Regions from separate parts of the Arthrobacter sp. P1_H7 genome, predicted to be linked through region 2. Evidence: riboswitches for the same ligand, from Rfam matches in the RefSeq annotation. Region 2 holds a riboswitch; each other region holds the start of a gene.
What was found. Region 2 has a riboswitch for cyclic di-AMP ahead of AC1DXI_RS10370 (NlpC/P60 family protein). Riboswitches for the same ligand answer to the same signal wherever they lie in the genome.

Region 1 (5,236 bases), on a different contig from region 2:
CCCACCGTTCCCTGCGCGGCGGTCCACGGAGTGGGCAGCAGGCATTGCCGCCGGCCAGGCACGGCGGCACTGCCGGCTGCGGCGGGTCAGTTCGACTGGCCGGTGGCCGTCGCCGCCACCATGACGGAGGCCGCCGTGTAGCCGGAACCTTCCTTGGCCGCCACGATCCGCACCGTCCCGCCCGCGACGATGTCCGCCACGCTCAGCTGGGTGCCCGTGCCGCCGGCCTGCTGGCGCCGCTGTTGCAGATTACTCACCACCACGTCGCTGCCCAGCGCATAGCTGCGCGTGAAACCGTCGCTGCTCTTGACCGTCACGGAGGAAGAGCTGACTTCGCTCACTGTGCCCAGCTGCTCGGCCATCGTCGTGTAGGCGCTTCCTTGCAGCACCACGTATTCGGCATGCACTGCCGCCGAAAGCCCGCTGCCCATCCCGCCGGCAGCGAAGTCGCCGGGACCGCCCTGCCCCGGCATGCCCCCTCCCGCGAAACCGCCTTGCGCGGAGCCGTCTTGCGCGGAGCCTGGCACGCCCGGGGCGAACCCCTGGCCGCCGGTTCCCCCGGCCGCCGCCCCGCCGGCGGCACCAGTGGCTGCCGTTGCACTTGAGGTAAGGGCATAGACGCCCGCCCCGGCGCCGACAGCCAGGACAGCTGCGGCCCCGGCGACGGCGAGCCCCCGCTTGACGGTCCAGGGCTTCGCCGCCGAGGCCGTCTTTGCGGAAGTTCCCGGCGCGCCCCAGCCTGTGGCCGCCGCAGTCGCGGGAGGCTCGTTCCGGGGCATGCCCCAGGCCGGTTCCGACGCCGGAACCGTCCAGACCGGGGGCGCGCCCCAGCCGGCAGCTGGGCCCGTAGCCGGTTGCCCGGCGTCTGTGTGTCCGGCATCGGTGTGTCCGGCGTCGGTGTGTCCGGCGTCGGTGTGTCCGGCGTCGTGCTGCCAGGCAGCGCGGGGCGCGGTCACGGGCGCGGGCGCCGCCGTTGCGCCGTCTGTGGGCGCGGGGGCGGGTACGGCGGCGGGCTCGGGGGCTGGTCCGGAACCGGCTGCGGGATGCTGACCGCTCATGGTGTTTCTCCTTAGGGTGCGGATCGGTGTTCACCCCAGAGTGGTGAGCGATCCTGTGCCTGGGCTGTGCGGGCCGACAGCCCGGCCTGTGACGTTCGGGCCGGACAGGAAGGGCTGATTGAGCGCGGCCGTGGCCGCCCGTACGGCCCGCAACGGCGTCCAGCTCGCTAGGCTGGGATTCACAGGTGCCGCACAGGGTCCCCAAAGCCGCGCCTAACCGGCAGATCGGAGAGTTGTCCCATGGCCACTTCGCACTCCATGACCAACAACCTTCCCCAGCTCACGCATCCGGACGGCTCCCCCATCCGTGCCCTCGTGGTGGATGACGAACCCAGCCTCTCCGAGCTCATGAGCATGGGCCTGCGGATGGCCGGATGGTCCGTGGCTGTGGCCGAGGACGGGCCCGGCGCCGTCCGGCTAGCCAAGGAGTTCCGCCCCGACGTGCTGGTGCTGGACGTGATGCTGCCCGGGTTCGACGGCGTCGAACTGCTGAGCAGGATCCGCGCGTTCGCGCCGGAGGTGCCGGCGCTGTTCCTCACGGCCAAGGATGCCGTCCAGGACCGCATCACCGGACTGGCAGCCGGCGGCGATGACTACGTCACCAAGCCGTTCAGCATGGAAGAGGTGCTGCTGCGCCTGCACCGGCTGGTCCAGCGCTCCGGGGTGGCCGCCATGGACACCGCCGAGCTCGTGGTGGGTGACCTCGTGCTCAATGTCGACACCCGCGAAGTCACCCGGGCCGGTGAGGAACTGCACCTGACCGCCACGCAGTTCGAGCTGCTGCGCTACCTCATGGAAAACCCGAAACGGGTCATCAGCAAGGCCCAGATCCTGGACCGCGTCTGGGATTACGACTTCGGCGGCCAGGCGAACATCGTGGAACTGTACATTTCCTACCTCCGCAAGAAGGTCGACGCCAACCACGCGCCCATGATCCACACGGTGCGCGGAGCCGGGTACGTCCTGAAACCGGCGGACTGATCCGTGCCCTCACTTTCCGGCATGACCCGCGTCCCCGGACGCGACTGGCGCAACCCGTCCACGTGGCATCTGCGCACTAGGCTGGTCCTGGTCGCCATGGCGCTGCTCGTGGCCATCTGCGGCGCTGTGGGCTTGTTCAGCTATGCCTCCATGGACCTCTTCCTCACCCGGCAACTCGACACCCAGCTGGACCAGGCCTCCCACCGTTCGAGCGAGTTCGGCCGGCCCTCCTCGGACGATTCGGGCAGGCGCCCCGACCCCCTCGAAGCCCGGGGACAGGGCGTCGGGACGCTTAACGCCCGGATAGTGGACGACGAAGTCAGTAGGGCCGGCTTCCTGGCCGGGGACGGCGCGGTCAAGAGCCTCTCCCCCGACGACAACGAGGTTCTCCTGACCCTCACCCCAAACGGTATGCCCGTGGACCGGACCCTTTCGGCCGGCGCCTACCGGCTCACGGCCGCGCGTGCGCCGTACGGCGACGTGATTGTGACCGGACTCCCGCTGGCAGAAAAGCAAAACACCCTGACCTCCCTGGTCTGGACCATGGTGGTAGTGTCCGTCGGCGGGCTCGTGCTGATCGGGCTCGCCGGCACGGCCCTGATCCGGCGGACCATGAAGCCGCTGGAACAGCTCTCCGAGGTGGCCACCAAGGTCTCCCGCCTCCCGCTGGACGCCGGCGAGGTGGCGCTCGGGGTGCGCGTCCCGACGTCGGCGGCCCATCCCGGAACGGAAGTGGGCAGCGTGGGCTACGCGCTGAACAAGATGCTGGACAACGTCTCCAACGCCCTCGAAGCGCGGCAGGAGAGCGAGATGAAGGTCCGGCAGTTCGTCGCCGACGCCTCGCACGAACTCCGCACCCCGCTGACGGCCATCCGCGGCTACACGGAGCTGATGCGGATGACCGAGCATTTCACCCCCGACGGCGAGAGGTCCCTCGCCCGTGTGCAAAGCCAGTCCGAGCGGATGACCACGCTCGTGGAGGACCTGCTGCTGCTGGCGCGCCTGGACGAGGGGCAGCCGCTCAAGATCTCCGACGTCGACCTCACCCAACTGGCCATCGAGACCGTCAGCGATGAGAAAGTCATGGCCCCGGACCGCATCTGGCAGCTCGAACTTCCGGACGAGCCCGTGGTGGTGCGCGGTGATGCGACCCAGCTTCACCAGGTCCTCGCCAATCTCCTGTCCAATGCGCGCAAGCACACCGAACCCGGGACCAAGGTGGTCACGGGCGTCATGCGCTCGGCTGACGGCAGTGCCGTGGTCACCGTGACAGACAATGGCAGCGGCATCGCCCCGGAATTTATCGGCCGGATCTTCGCCCGCTTCGCCCGGGCCGACGCCTCACGCACCAATCCGGCGTCCAGTCCCGCAGCCATCCCCGCCAATTCGGCGGTCGCGACGGCTAGGGTCGGGTCCGGCGCCGTTTCCGGCAGCCGCGGAGGCCAGGGCACGGCGACCGCCGCGCCGACTTCCGAGGGCACCAGCGGGTTGGGCCTGTCCATAGTCCAGTCGATCGTGGAGGCCCACGGAGGAACGGTCGAGGTCACGTCCCGGCCGGGACGCACGGAGTTCGCCGTGCGCCTGCCCGCCGCGCCGCCGCCGGCATAGACGGCGCGGCCGGCGCCACAGGGACCCGGGACCGGACGAATGGTGAACCCGGCGCAACCCGCCACCCCGGCCCTGTGATTCCTGTTACCAAAATGTGACTTAAGCGGTTGGGTCCTGTAGCGTCTTTAGAGTGCGCCGCCATCGGTGCCGCATATCCGGACGGACGCCAAACTCTGCCGCTTCCCGGATTCCGCTGGACCAGGCAGAGGCGGGGGACCCAGAGTTCCCGGGCATTCTGCATTCATGCGCCCTCGGGGTGAAGCCGACACGTGATATTCCGTGCGGCCGGATGACCTCATCCGAACCCGACAGCTAACTCCGCCGGCGTTGAGAGGCCACCATGACTGAATTCCAGGTACAAACGCGCCCTGACGGCGATTCGCATTCCCGCTCAGTTGGCGCAGCCAAGTCGCGCCACCGCGCCGAACCGGCCAAACGGGCATCCGCCCTGTCGCGGTTCGCCGCCGGACTCGGTACAACCGGCCGCCGTGCCGCCGTCGTCACCGCCGCGTGCGCGCTGCTGCTGGGTGGCGGCGCCGCCAGCCAGGCGGCAGAGCCGGGCGCCCACACGGCGAACGTTGCGAGCCAAACGGCCACGATCGCGGACCCGCTGGCCAAGCTCAACTTCGAGCGGGTCCAGGTGGCTGGGCCGACCGCTCCGGCGGAAAAGAACGTGGCGCCCCAGATCTCCGAGGTTAAGGCAGCCGAAGCGCTGATCCCCGCCCCCGCTGCTCCCGCCCCGGCACCCGCACCCGCACCCGCACCTGCTCCGGCTCCCGCGGCAGCCCCCGCTCCCGCTCCCGCACCGGCAGCCGCTCCTGCCCCCGCACCGGCACCCGCACCGGCGCCGGTCGCAATCGACGACCCTGCCGGGGCCCAGGCCTACGCCGCGTCCCAGCTGGGCCGCTATGGCTGGGCACCTGGCCAGATGCAGTGCCTGCACAAGCTGTGGACCAAGGAATCTGACTGGAAGACCACCGCGACCAACGCCAGCAGCGGCGCCTACGGCGTGGTCCAGTCCCTGCCCGCCACGAAGATGGCGAGCGCCGGCGCCGACTACATGACCAACTACCGGACCCAGATCAACTGGGGCCTGAACTACGTCAAGTCGCGCTACGGCTCCCCCTGCGGCGCCCTGAACTTCCACTACTCACACAACTGGTACTAAACCGGCACTAACCGGCCCCCCAGGAGGCCCCGGATCCACACGGATCCGGGGCCTCCTTGCGTCTCCACGGCCGGGCCTGCCCGACAGGCCGACTTCCACAGCCCCAGCACAGCTTGACCCTAAAGCCCTCATAAGGGCCGCCGGGAAAGTTGAGCCATGACATTCACAGACCAGGCCACAGGAACCCTGCCCCGCACCGCGGCGACGCCGGCCGGCCCGGCGGCACCCGAGACACCCCCGGGGCTTGCGCTGGCCGACGCGCCAGCTCCGGGCCCGATCGCCGGGGCGCTTACCGGCCCCGGCGCCCGGCGCACAGCCATCGATACGCGCGCCAGCACGCCCCTGCTGGACGTCACCATCCCGGTCTTCAACGAGGAACGCGACCTCGAAGCCTGCCTGCGCCGGCTCCACGCCTACCTGC
Region 2 (5,236 bases):
GTTCCGCCAGGTCACGGACTTTGCCGCGGCCAGCGGAGTCGGGCAGAAGGCCGGGATCGCGCTGGCCGCAACTGGTCTGGTTCTCACCGTGACGGTTCCCGTCACGAGCCCGGTGATGGCTTCGAATCCGGGCGGATCCGGCGCGCTCTCCGCTGCCGTGCAGCCGGATGTCACGGCTGCCGCCGCCGCAAAGGTTGACTTCAACCGCACGGCCGTCACCACGAAGGGCGATCCGGACGGGAAGCTCAAGCAGTTGCTGAGCGCCCAGTCTGTGGGCACCATCACCCGCGCGGCATCGGCGGGCACTCTTGGTGCGCCGCTGGACCAGTTGGTCACGGCCTCACCCTTCGGCTACCGCGTCAGCCCCATCACTGGGGGCGCGGGGGAGTTCCACCGCGGCCAGGATTTCGCCGCCCAGTGCGGCACGGCGGTCCACGCGGCCGCCAGCGGCACCGTGACCTTCAACGGTTGGCATCCCTTCGGCGGCGGAAACCGCGTGGTCATCGATCACGGCAACGGCCTGGAGACCACGTACAACCACCTGTCCTCGGCCTCGGTCCAGGTCGGCCAGAAGGTGTCCCGCGGTGACGTCGTCGCCATGAGCGGGACCACCGGCGCCTCCACGGGCTGCCACCTTCACTTTGAAGTGATGGTCAACGGCGACGTCGTTGATCCGCTCGGCTGGCTCTAAACAAGACGATGGGCTGCTCTCAACTTCCCGTGACACGCCGTGATCTGAATGTGACATTGGATCCGGACTGATGTAGGGTTTGAAGCACGCCAACTTTTCCGAAGTTGGCGCTCTTGAGTGGATTGCCTAGCTCTGCCACCGCTCAAGGTCCGTTCGCATTACATCGTCTGGCAGGGGCGGGGGAACCAATTTTGGCCTTCGAAAGAAGGCCTTGGGGTTAAGTCGCAAAGCTTCCAAGGAAGCAGCGCGGCCGGGTGACTCCCATCCGAATCCGACAGCTCACCTCGTAGGCATTGGGAGAGGCTACTTTCGTGTCTTCACGCCACAATTCTGCGCGCATGCGCACCGGCGAGGCTCTGTCGAGCCCGCTGGAATCCACATCACGTGCCGCCCTTGCCGGCGCCCGGATTGGATCACGTTCCGCAGGCTCAATCTCTACCGAGCCCGGACAGCATGCAGTTTCCGCTTTTGGCGCGTCTTCGCAGTACACCCTTCGCTAAGTAACCCATTTCGGGGCGATCCGGCGTACCCCCAAGATGCCGGAGCGTCCTCAGTCCGTGCCCGAAAGCGCGCGGTCCAAGGATCACGAAAGAGAGAACTTAATGACTACTCGTGCAAACGTTGCACGGCACCGCGCCGAGGTCACCAAGACCAACTCGCTGGCTGTTATTGCTAAGGCTGTCGGCGACAACGCCGGCGGCGTGGGCCGTCAGGCCGCGGTCATCGCCGCAGCTTCCGGTCTGGTACTGACCAGTGGAATCGCAGCCAACGCTGCTGAAACCAATGTTCAGCGCGAATCCACCTCCGCTTCGGCCCTGGAAGTCCAGTCCGCAGCTCCGGCCACCATCTCGGCCGCGTCCACCATCGCGATCTCCTACGAGAAGCCCGCCGTGACCACCACGCCGGCTCCCGTCGTCGAGGCTCCCAAGCCCGTCGTGAAGGTCCAGGACGCTACGGCCTCCCGCGCCGGCGGCACCGAGCTTGGCGTCAGCGGCGGCGTCGCTGCCCAGGCTCCGGCCGGCATCGGAAGCGGCGCTGGCGCGACCATCGCCGCCGCTGCCTACGCACAGATCGGCGTGGCGCAGGACTGCACCGCCCTCGCCACCAACGCACTGGCCGCGGCCGGCATCCACTACCACGGCTGGCCGGCAGGTTACCTGTCCCTGGGCCGCACCGTGAGCGCCGGCGAGGCACGCCCGGGCGACCTCGCCTACTACCAGAACGGCGGCGTGGGCATGGCTCACATCGCGGTCTACGTCGGCAACGGCATGGCAGTGCACGGCGGCTGGAACGGCGGCACCACCGCGCTGTACAGCGTAAACGTCGGCTCCGGCCCGGTCTTCATCCGCGTCGGCGCCTAAGCACGAACCCCGGCTTTTCGAAAGACCCCCGCCTGCAGGCGGGGGTCTTTTGCGTTGCCGCGCAGTGAACTTTCCGCGCCGGGGACTGCGCCGGCGAAAAAATATTCGGTGATCCGGCACTTGAGTGTTTACTCTTGTGTTGTCGATCCATAGCCCGACCATGCAGAGGGCAGCCGGCCCTCGTGCCGCTGGCGGGTGCGGCCGTGAAGAGGTATGCGGATGCGCACTCTCGTTCTGAATGCTGGATATGAACCGCTGGCGGTCATCACCTTCCGCCGGGCGCTTGTCCTTGTCCTGACCGGAAAGGCCAGCGTGGTGGCCGAAGGGGACGACCCCGTGGTCGGCCCCCAGGACATTTTGGGCCGCCCGTCCGTGATCCTGCTGAACCGCTACATCCGGCCCAGGTACAACACGATGACTGCGGTGAGCCGCCGCGGCGTGCTGCGCCGGGATGCCCACCGCTGCGCGTACTGCGGCAAGGCTGCCCACACCATCGACCACATCCAGCCCAAGTCGCGGGGCGGAGCCGACTCCTGGGAGAACCTGGTGGCGGCCTGCCTACGGTGCAACAACGCCAAGAGCGACCATACGCCGGCGGAGATGGGCTGGAAGATCGGTTTTGTTCCGGGCCCGCCAAAGGGCGCCATCTGGCAGATCAAGGAACTCGAGAAGCCGACGCCGGCCTGGGATCCGTTCCTGCTGCCTGAATCGGCTGCCTGACCTGCTGCCTGATCAGCTGGTGAGATTGCTGCCGGCGCGCGTTACGGCTTGCTCGGTGGCGGCCGGCGCCGCGCTACGCTGAACCGATGGAGTTCGATGCCATCATTCTCGCCGGGGGACGGGCCTCCCGCCTCGGCGGCGTGCCCAAATCCGGGCTGATCTTCGACGGGGCCACCCTCCTGGAGCGGTCACTGCGGGCCGCGGGCGCGGCGGCGCGCACCGTCGTCGTCGGCCCCGACCCCGGGGGCCTGCCCGGCGGCGTCCTGACCTGCCGTGAGAACCCGCCCTTCGCGGGGCCGGCCGCAGCCATCGCCGCGGGCCTGGCTGCCCTGGCCGCCGACCGCGCGGGCCGGCGCGCAGCGGCCGCGCCCTTTACCCTGGTTCTGGCGTGCGACATGCCGCGGTCCGCCGACGCGGTCCGCGCCCTGGCTGAGGCGCTGGCCGCGCCTGCCGCAGGTACGCCGGAATGGGACGGGCCCGACGGCGTCATGGCAGTCTCGGCCGACGGCCGGAAGCAGCCGCTCGCGGGCTTTTATGGTACGGCTGTGCTACAACGTTCCGTCGCCGACGCCGCGTCCCGGAACAGGCTGGAAAACGCGTCGGTCTTCACCCTTCTTGCTAGGCTGGACGTGCGGGAAGTTCGCGTTCCGCCGGGTTCCACGGACGACGTCGACACCTGGGATGACGCGTCCGCACTAGGGGTATCCGGCAGGATTCCCGACGGCGGTCCGGGCTCCGGCCCGGCTCTGCGCAGCTGAACTCGACCATGGAGGCAAACGGTGAAAAGCCAGGATGAAACACTGGAAGACTGGTGCCGTGCCCTGCTCCAGGCCCTGGAGCTGGACGACGTTGAGATTGACGTAAATGAGGTCCTCGCCTTGGCCGGCGTGGCCGCCCATTCCGTGGTGCGCCCGGCGGCACCGCTGACCACGTTCATTGCCGGCTTTGCCGCCGGTCTGGCCTCGGGCTCCGGGCAGGCCACGGACGCTGTGTCCATGGAGGCCGCGATGGCCGTGGCCCGCCGGCTCGCCAAGGATTACGCAGCCGCCGAAACTTCCGGGGCATGACGGCTGCGGCCCCGGACGGCAGCGGACCAGCCACCGCCGCAGGTGGAGATGCCGGCAGAGATGGAGGTGGAGATGCAGTCAGAGATGGCGGCCGAGACGGAGTCAGAGACGGCCTCGGCGACCCTCACATCCCGGCGGACCAGGATGCGGCGGGCCAGGATACCGCAGACCAAGATGTAGCGGACCAGGACACCGCGGACCAGGATGCAGCGGCCGAGGACACCGCGGCAGAGCCGCACAGGCACCTGGCCCACACGTGGCAGGAGGCCCGGCAACTCGCGTTCGACTGCGCCGTTCCCATCCCGGCCGCCCCTGTCCCGCTGCGGCAGGCGCTGGGCAGGACCCTCGCGGCGGACGTCGTTGCCCAGCAGGACATGCCCCATTACGCTTCTTCGGCCATGGACGGCTGGGCCGTCAACGGCAGCGGCCCCTGGATCCTGGCCGAACCCGGCCAGCGGCTGGCACCGCATCAGGCCAGCCCGATTGCCACCGGCGGCCTCATCCCGCCCGGGGCCAGGGCGGTGTTGCGCAGCGAAAGCGGCATCATCGGTGCCGACGAGGACGGCCTGCCCGTCCTGAAGCTGGGCGGCACCGCGAAACCAGGAGACCCGCGCAACGGCGACCACATCAGGAAAGCCGGAGAGGAAGCCGCCGCCGGGGACGTCCTGATCCAGCGCGGCACGGTCCTGAACCCCGCCCATCTTGCCCTCGCCGCGCTGGCCGGAAGCGACACTCTTCCCGTGCTCGGCAAGGCCGTAGTGCGCCTCGTCTTCACTGGCTCCGAGGTCGTGACGAGCGGGATGCCGGCACCAGGGCAGGTCCGCGACACCTTCGGACCCCAACTGGCCGCCGTGGTGGGAATGCTCGGCGGAATCTGTACCGAAGAAGTGAAAGTCGGCGACACCTACGCCGAATGGCTCGCCGCGCTCGAGGACACCGATCCTGCTGGTGAAAACCTGCCCGCCGACGTCGTGATCACCACCGGCGGCACGGGACGCTCCGGAACAGACCACCTCCGCCGCTCGGTCGCCGAACTCGGCGGCCGCCTCCTGATCGACGGAATCGCCATGCGGCCGGGCCACCCCGCCGTGCTGGCCGAGCTGCCGGACGGCCGTTACATCCTCGGCCTGCCAGGAAACCCGCTCGCGGCCATGATGGCACTGTCCACGATCGGGGCCCCACTCCTCGCAGCCCTGGGGCACGGCGCGATCCCCCCGCTCAGCGAGGTGCCCTGCGGCTCGACCATTGACGCCGATCCGGGCCGGACCCGGCTCATGCCCTTCCGGCTGCTCTATGGCATGGCATCGCCGGCGCAGCACACCGGCCCGGGAATGATGCGGGGCCTGGCCGGCGCCGACGGTGTGCTGGTGGTCCCGCCCCATGGCGTGCAGCTGGGG
Region 3 (5,236 bases), on a different contig from region 2:
ACCACGAGGACGCCCAGCGCCGCCTGGACTGCGTGGGGCGGATCCACCAGGAGCGGCAACGCCATTATGCAGGCTGTGTCGGCTATTGCCACCTGCGCGGTCATGTCAACGACATCTGGCCCGCCGAGGCGCAGGGAATCGACGATTGGAAGCACCAGGGCGGCCGACGAGGACGCCAGCAGCACGACATAGAGGGGAGCATGTCCAGTCCCGAACAGCAGCCCGATGCCGGTTCCGACCACCACCGCTGCCGCTGCGGCCACAATCGCCCGGCGGGAGCCCCTGCCGAGGGCGCCACGGATGTGCGGATCCCGCACGGGAACGTGGGTGCCTGCCACGAACATCATCAGCGCAAACCCGATATTGGCCAGCAGGGTGAACGTCGGGTCCGCGGGGTCCACAAGGGCCAGGCCTGAGCGCCCGATCGCGATGCCGGCCAGCAGCTCACCCAGCATGACAGGCAAGTGCCAGCGCACGGGCAGGGCCAGCAGGGGGCCAGCCAGGGCGATGACGGCGATCAGCGCCAGGGACAGGAAGGTCACGGTTCGCCGCGGCCCGCCGGCGCCGTTCCCGACCGCCGTTCCACTACTGCGTAGGCCTTCCCGTCCAGGAAGGCCCAGTCGTTGACAACCATGTACCCGAGCGCGTCCACCCGGTCATTCAGGACGTGCTCGTCGAAGCCTCCGTCGCGTGGTTCCGCGTCCCATGTGCTCACGTGGACGTCCCCGCCGTCCAGGATCAGCAGCTCGGTGTTGACGTCGAAATCCTCTTGGGGCTGAGTGCTCAACTGGCAGATGGCGACACAATGGCTGTTCATTTCGGGCCTCCGCTTCCGGTGGTGCTGATGGCATCATCCTATGTTCGGAAGCGGCGCCGCCCTATGGGTAAATTGCGGCACGGCATCACCGCCTCCGTTACCTGAATGTGACTTTCGGGTGCGGTTCGCGCTACGGTTGATGAGTGCCTGTTGTCTCCGATACGGGCGCTCCCCAGCCGATTGCCTAACTCTGCCGCGGCCCGGGGGTAACTCGCATCAACGTCCGGCAGAGACGGGGAAACCACTTTTGACCTGCTGATATGCAGGTCTTGGGGTGAAGCCGCACAGTGCCCGCCACGACGGGCCCGGGAGTGCGGCCGGGTGCCTCCCATCCGAATCCGACAGCTCACCTCGCAGGCATTGGGAGAGGCTACATTCATGACTTCAGTCAATACTTTTGCGCGCCATGCCGCCGTCCTCGCCGCCGCATCCGGCCTGGTCCTGACCAGCGGAATGGCTGCCAACGCCGCCACCGCCCCCGTGCAGCGTGACTCCGCTCCGGCGTCGAACATCGACGTCACCGGACAGGTCAGCGCCCCCGTCAGCGCCGATTCAAGCGTCAAGATCAGCTTCGAGCGCCCCGCAGTGGATTCTGTTGCCGCGCCGGTCATCGAGCAGCCCGTTGCTCCGGCTCCGGCTCTGGCTCCCGCTGCAGCCCCGGCGGCAGCGCCCAAGGCAGCGCCCAAGGCGACCGTCCAGGTGCAGGCCGCTCCGGCAGCAGCGCCGGCCGCGGCGCCCGCTGCCGGCGGACGCAACGCCATCATGCTCTCGGCCGCCTACAGCCAGGTCGGCATCACCCAGGACTGCACCGCCATGGTGGAGAAGGCCCTTGGCGCCGCGGGTAAGCCCGTTGGCGACATCGGTCCCCGCGCGTTCCTTGGCCTTGGAGCCGTTGTGGCCACGCCGCAGCCCGGTGACATAGTGGTCCAGTCCGGCCACGTGGGCATCTACGCCGGCAACGGCCAGGTGGTCAGCGGCGGCATGAACGGCTCGAACCAGACGATGGTGCACCCGCTGTCCTGGCTCACCGCGACCGGCGGCGTGACCTTCGTCCGCGCCTAAGCCGCATGGCCCCGACCGGGGCCAGACAGTCCGGAAAGACCGGCGATCGATTTCCCTTGGGGGCAAATCGATCGCCGGTCTTTTCTGTCTCCGCATTTTGGGGGTCCGGGCTCCCGGCGGCACCGCCTTCTGCAGCACAGGATCCTCAGGGATTCCCGCTCTCACTGAGCGGAAGCGTCAGCTTCATGACGGTTCCCTCGTCCCCGGTCGCGGCCACCTCGACAGTGCCCCCGGCAGCGACGGCAATCTCCCGGACCAAGGCCAGCCCGATGCCAAAGCTCCGCTGTCCCTGTGAGGTGCCGGTGCTGGCGGTCCGCACGAACCGGTCAAAGATCCGGGCCTGATCGACGCCGGTAATTCCGGTCCCCGAGTCCGCCACGGTGATCACGGCGCGCTTCTGCTCGATTGAGGTCGTGATGGACACGCGGCCGCCCGGAGGCGTGTGGGCCAGGGCGTTGTCCGCCAGGGCCAGCACGGCACGGCGCAGCGCGTTCTTCTCGATCCGGGCCAGCGGCCGGGCATCGGCAGAGAATTCCAGGCGCACCTTCCGCTGCTCTGCCACCGGCTGGAGGCTGCCGGCGACGCTGGCGGCAGCGTCGGCCAGGTCGGCAGGAGGTGCGGAGTGGGCCGGGGCCTCCGCGGTAGCTGCGAGGAGCAGTTCGTTGACAATCCCGGTCAGCGTCGCGGCGTCCTCCCGGATCCGGGCCAGGTCCTGGCTTTGCCGGGAGCCGGGCACAGTGTTGCGTTGGGCCAGCTGGATCCTGGTGTCCAGGATGGTCAATGGGGTGCGCAATTCGTGGCTCGCGTCCTGGACGAAACGCCGCTCCCTGGCCAGGGCCTCACCGAGGGGTCGGATGGCGCTGCGCGCGCTGAGCCACCCGACGATGCCGGCCAGCAGGATTCCCGCCACCCCGGCGATGATCATGGCTTCGAGGACATCCTTGGAATCCAGGTATGTGTAGGCCGCCCCGGCCGCCGCCGAACCCGGCACTTCAGGATGGGCCAGTTGGTTCGTGAGGTACAGCGCCGTGGCGGCGAGCAGCCCGAGAACCATGACCGCGCACGCGGCGCTGATCCGCAGCGCGACCTTGAGGGAGGCCTTGCGCAGGATGGAGTGGTCCGGATTTCCGCCGGCCTGCCGGCCGTCACTCATTAGCTTCGCCGATCTGGTATCCGAGGCCGTGCACCGTGCGGATCACGGCTTTGGAGATCTTCCGGCGCAGGTGATGGACATAGGTATCGATCACGCCGGGCTGCTCCGAGGCGTGGAAGCACGCCGCGAGGAGCTCGTCCCGGGTGAAGACGCGGTCCGGTTCCGCGGCCAGGGCTGCCAGCAGTTGGCCTTCCTTCGCGGTCAGCGGCACCGTTTGCCCGTAGACGGAACGGACGGAGCGCTGCGTCGGGTCCAGTTCCCAGTCCCCGATCGCCACCGGTGCCGGGGCCGGGGGCGGGAAGGAACGCGTCAGTGCGCGCAGGCGTGCTGCCAGTTCGCCGGCGTCGAACGGCTTGGTCACGTAATCGTTGGCGCCGGCGTCCAGTCCCCTGACCTTTTCGTCGGGATCGCCCAGCGCGGTCAGGATCAGGATGGGCGTGGCAATGCCTTTCGACCGCAAAGCCGTGATGAGGGCGATGCCGTCCATGGCGGGCAGCCCGCGGTCGACCACCATGACATCCCAGCTCCCGGTCAGCCCCTGGTGGAGGCCATCGCGGCCGTTGGTGAACAACTGGACCCGGTAGTCGGGGTCCAGGAGCTCGGCGATGAGCGGTCCCAGGACGGCGTCGTCCTCGACGAGCAGCAGGGAGGGACGGTCAGCGGAAGTCATGTCAGCTATTCTTCCGCGGCCATTTCCTCAGTCCGCCGTCCGCCCCCGGGTTCCTCCGCCGTGTCGCCGGCGGCGTTGGCTGCGGATGCGGCTGCGCCGCGGGAGTTGCGGCGGCGTTTGAGGAGCTGCACCACCCCCGGCACGACGGAGACGAGCACCATGGCCACGACAATGGCGTCGATGTTCCTGGCGATGATGTCGAAGTGCCCCAGACAGGTGCCAAGCATCGTCACGGAGGCCGCCCATGCCGCGGCGCCGGTGATATTCCACAGGGTGAAGGATTTGTAGTCATAGCGCGCGATCCCGGCGGTCAGGGGAGCAAACGTCCGGACCATGGGGACGAAGCGGGCCAGCACGACGGCGGCCCCGCCGTGGCGGCGGAAGAAGTCCTCCGTGGTGGTCAGGTGCGCTGTCTTCAGGACCCGGGCGTCGTCCTTGAACCAGCGCCGGCCAAATTTCCGTCCGAGCATGTAGCCGACCTGGTCCCCGGCGACCGCGGCCGCGGTGACGACGCCGATCAGCACGGGCAACGTCAGTTGCAGCTGCTGGTGCAGGAGGCCTGCGGTGAACAGCAGGGAGTCGCCGGGCAGGAAGGGAAAGAGCACGCCCGATTCGATGAAGACCATGGCCGCGATCACACCCAAGGCGGCCGGACCCAACCCGGCGAGCAGGCTTGCCGGGTCCAGCAGGGACGGTGTTCCGGCGGCGTGGGCGGCCGGAAGGACGGCAAGAACGTCCAGGGCAGACATTCTCATTTCTCCTCAGCGCCCAGCGGCCGGCTGCCGGACGTCACCCGAATCCGATCCGCCATCCGCGGCCAGACAAGGTTCCACAGTCCCGCGAGCAAGACCACGGCTGCGCTCGCGGCCAGGAATGATGCCGCGACGTCGGTGGGGTAGTGGACGCCGATATACAGCCGTGACCAGGCTACGACGAGGGCCACCGCCGCCGCCCCGGCGGCCGTGACCTTGGCCCAGCGGGTTCCGCGGGCCAGGAAGTACACGGCGAATCCCAGTGCCACCGCAAAGGACACGTGGCCGCTGGGGAAGCTGTTGGCACCCGTTTCCGGCGCCAGGGGATCGAACAGCAGGGCAGGGTTGGGCCGCTGGCGGGCCACGATGAGCTTGAAGATTTCACTAGCCACCCAGCCGGATGATGCCACGAGGCCGAAAGCAACCGCCTTGGGCAGGCCGCCGCGGAACAGCCAGATGGACAGCGCCGTGGCGCCGATCAGCGCGAGGCCCGCCACCGGGCCAAACACGACATTCAGGGCCACCGCGACGGCGGTCAGGGCGGCGGCGTGGTGCCGGCTTAGGTCCTGATCGATCCCGAGTTCGGTGGCGCTAAAGCCGGGTGTCAGCTGCGCCGCCAGGCCCAGCGCCACGACGGCGGCGGACAGCAGAATGCCCAGCACCAGCCAGTGGCGCACCTGGGGGAGGGCCCACAGCCGGGGCCCCGCAGTGGGAGGCACGGCGTCGGGACGGCGCAGTACTCCACTGCGGCTTGGTGCTCCATCACCGCCCGGCGGCGTATC

Region 1: another riboswitch for cyclic di-AMP. It lies ahead of AC1DXI_RS18670 (aggregation-promoting factor C-terminal-like domain-containing protein); the one in region 2 lies ahead of AC1DXI_RS10370 (NlpC/P60 family protein).
Region 3: another riboswitch for cyclic di-AMP. It lies ahead of AC1DXI_RS09410 (NlpC/P60 family protein); the one in region 2 lies ahead of AC1DXI_RS10370 (NlpC/P60 family protein).

What each region holds. Positions count from the first base shown of each region.
Region 1 covers NZ_JBFUCO010000022.1:3,476-8,711, forward strand. The annotation lists gene AC1DXI_RS18655 (hypothetical protein) at 87-1,058, opposite strand; gene AC1DXI_RS18660 (response regulator transcription factor) at 1,299-2,039, shown strand; gene AC1DXI_RS18665 (sensor histidine kinase) at 2,061-3,647, shown strand; cyclic di-AMP (ydaO/yuaA leader) riboswitch at 3,829-3,988, shown strand; gene AC1DXI_RS18670 (aggregation-promoting factor C-terminal-like domain-containing protein) at 3,988-4,815, shown strand; gene AC1DXI_RS18675 (bifunctional glycosyltransferase family 2/GtrA family protein) at 4,972-5,236, shown strand, end outside.
Region 2 covers NZ_JBFUCO010000009.1:23,657-28,892, forward strand. The annotation lists gene AC1DXI_RS10365 (M23 family metallopeptidase) at 1-691, shown strand, start outside; cyclic di-AMP (ydaO/yuaA leader) riboswitch at 829-998, shown strand; gene AC1DXI_RS10370 (NlpC/P60 family protein) at 1,294-2,052, shown strand; gene AC1DXI_RS10375 (HNH endonuclease) at 2,272-2,772, shown strand; gene mobA (molybdenum cofactor guanylyltransferase) at 2,859-3,530, shown strand; gene AC1DXI_RS10385 (DUF6457 domain-containing protein) at 3,552-3,839, shown strand; gene AC1DXI_RS10390 (molybdopterin molybdotransferase MoeA) at 3,836-5,236, shown strand, end outside.
Region 3 covers NZ_JBFUCO010000007.1:34,989-40,224, forward strand. The annotation lists gene AC1DXI_RS09400 (cation:proton antiporter) at 1-542, opposite strand, end outside; gene AC1DXI_RS09405 (hypothetical protein) at 539-787, opposite strand; cyclic di-AMP (ydaO/yuaA leader) riboswitch at 989-1,191, shown strand; gene AC1DXI_RS09410 (NlpC/P60 family protein) at 1,196-1,879, shown strand; gene AC1DXI_RS09415 (sensor histidine kinase) at 2,025-3,032, opposite strand; gene AC1DXI_RS09420 (response regulator transcription factor) at 3,025-3,702, opposite strand; gene AC1DXI_RS09425 (DedA family protein) at 3,708-4,451, opposite strand; gene AC1DXI_RS09430 (phosphatase PAP2 family protein) at 4,454-5,236, opposite strand, start outside.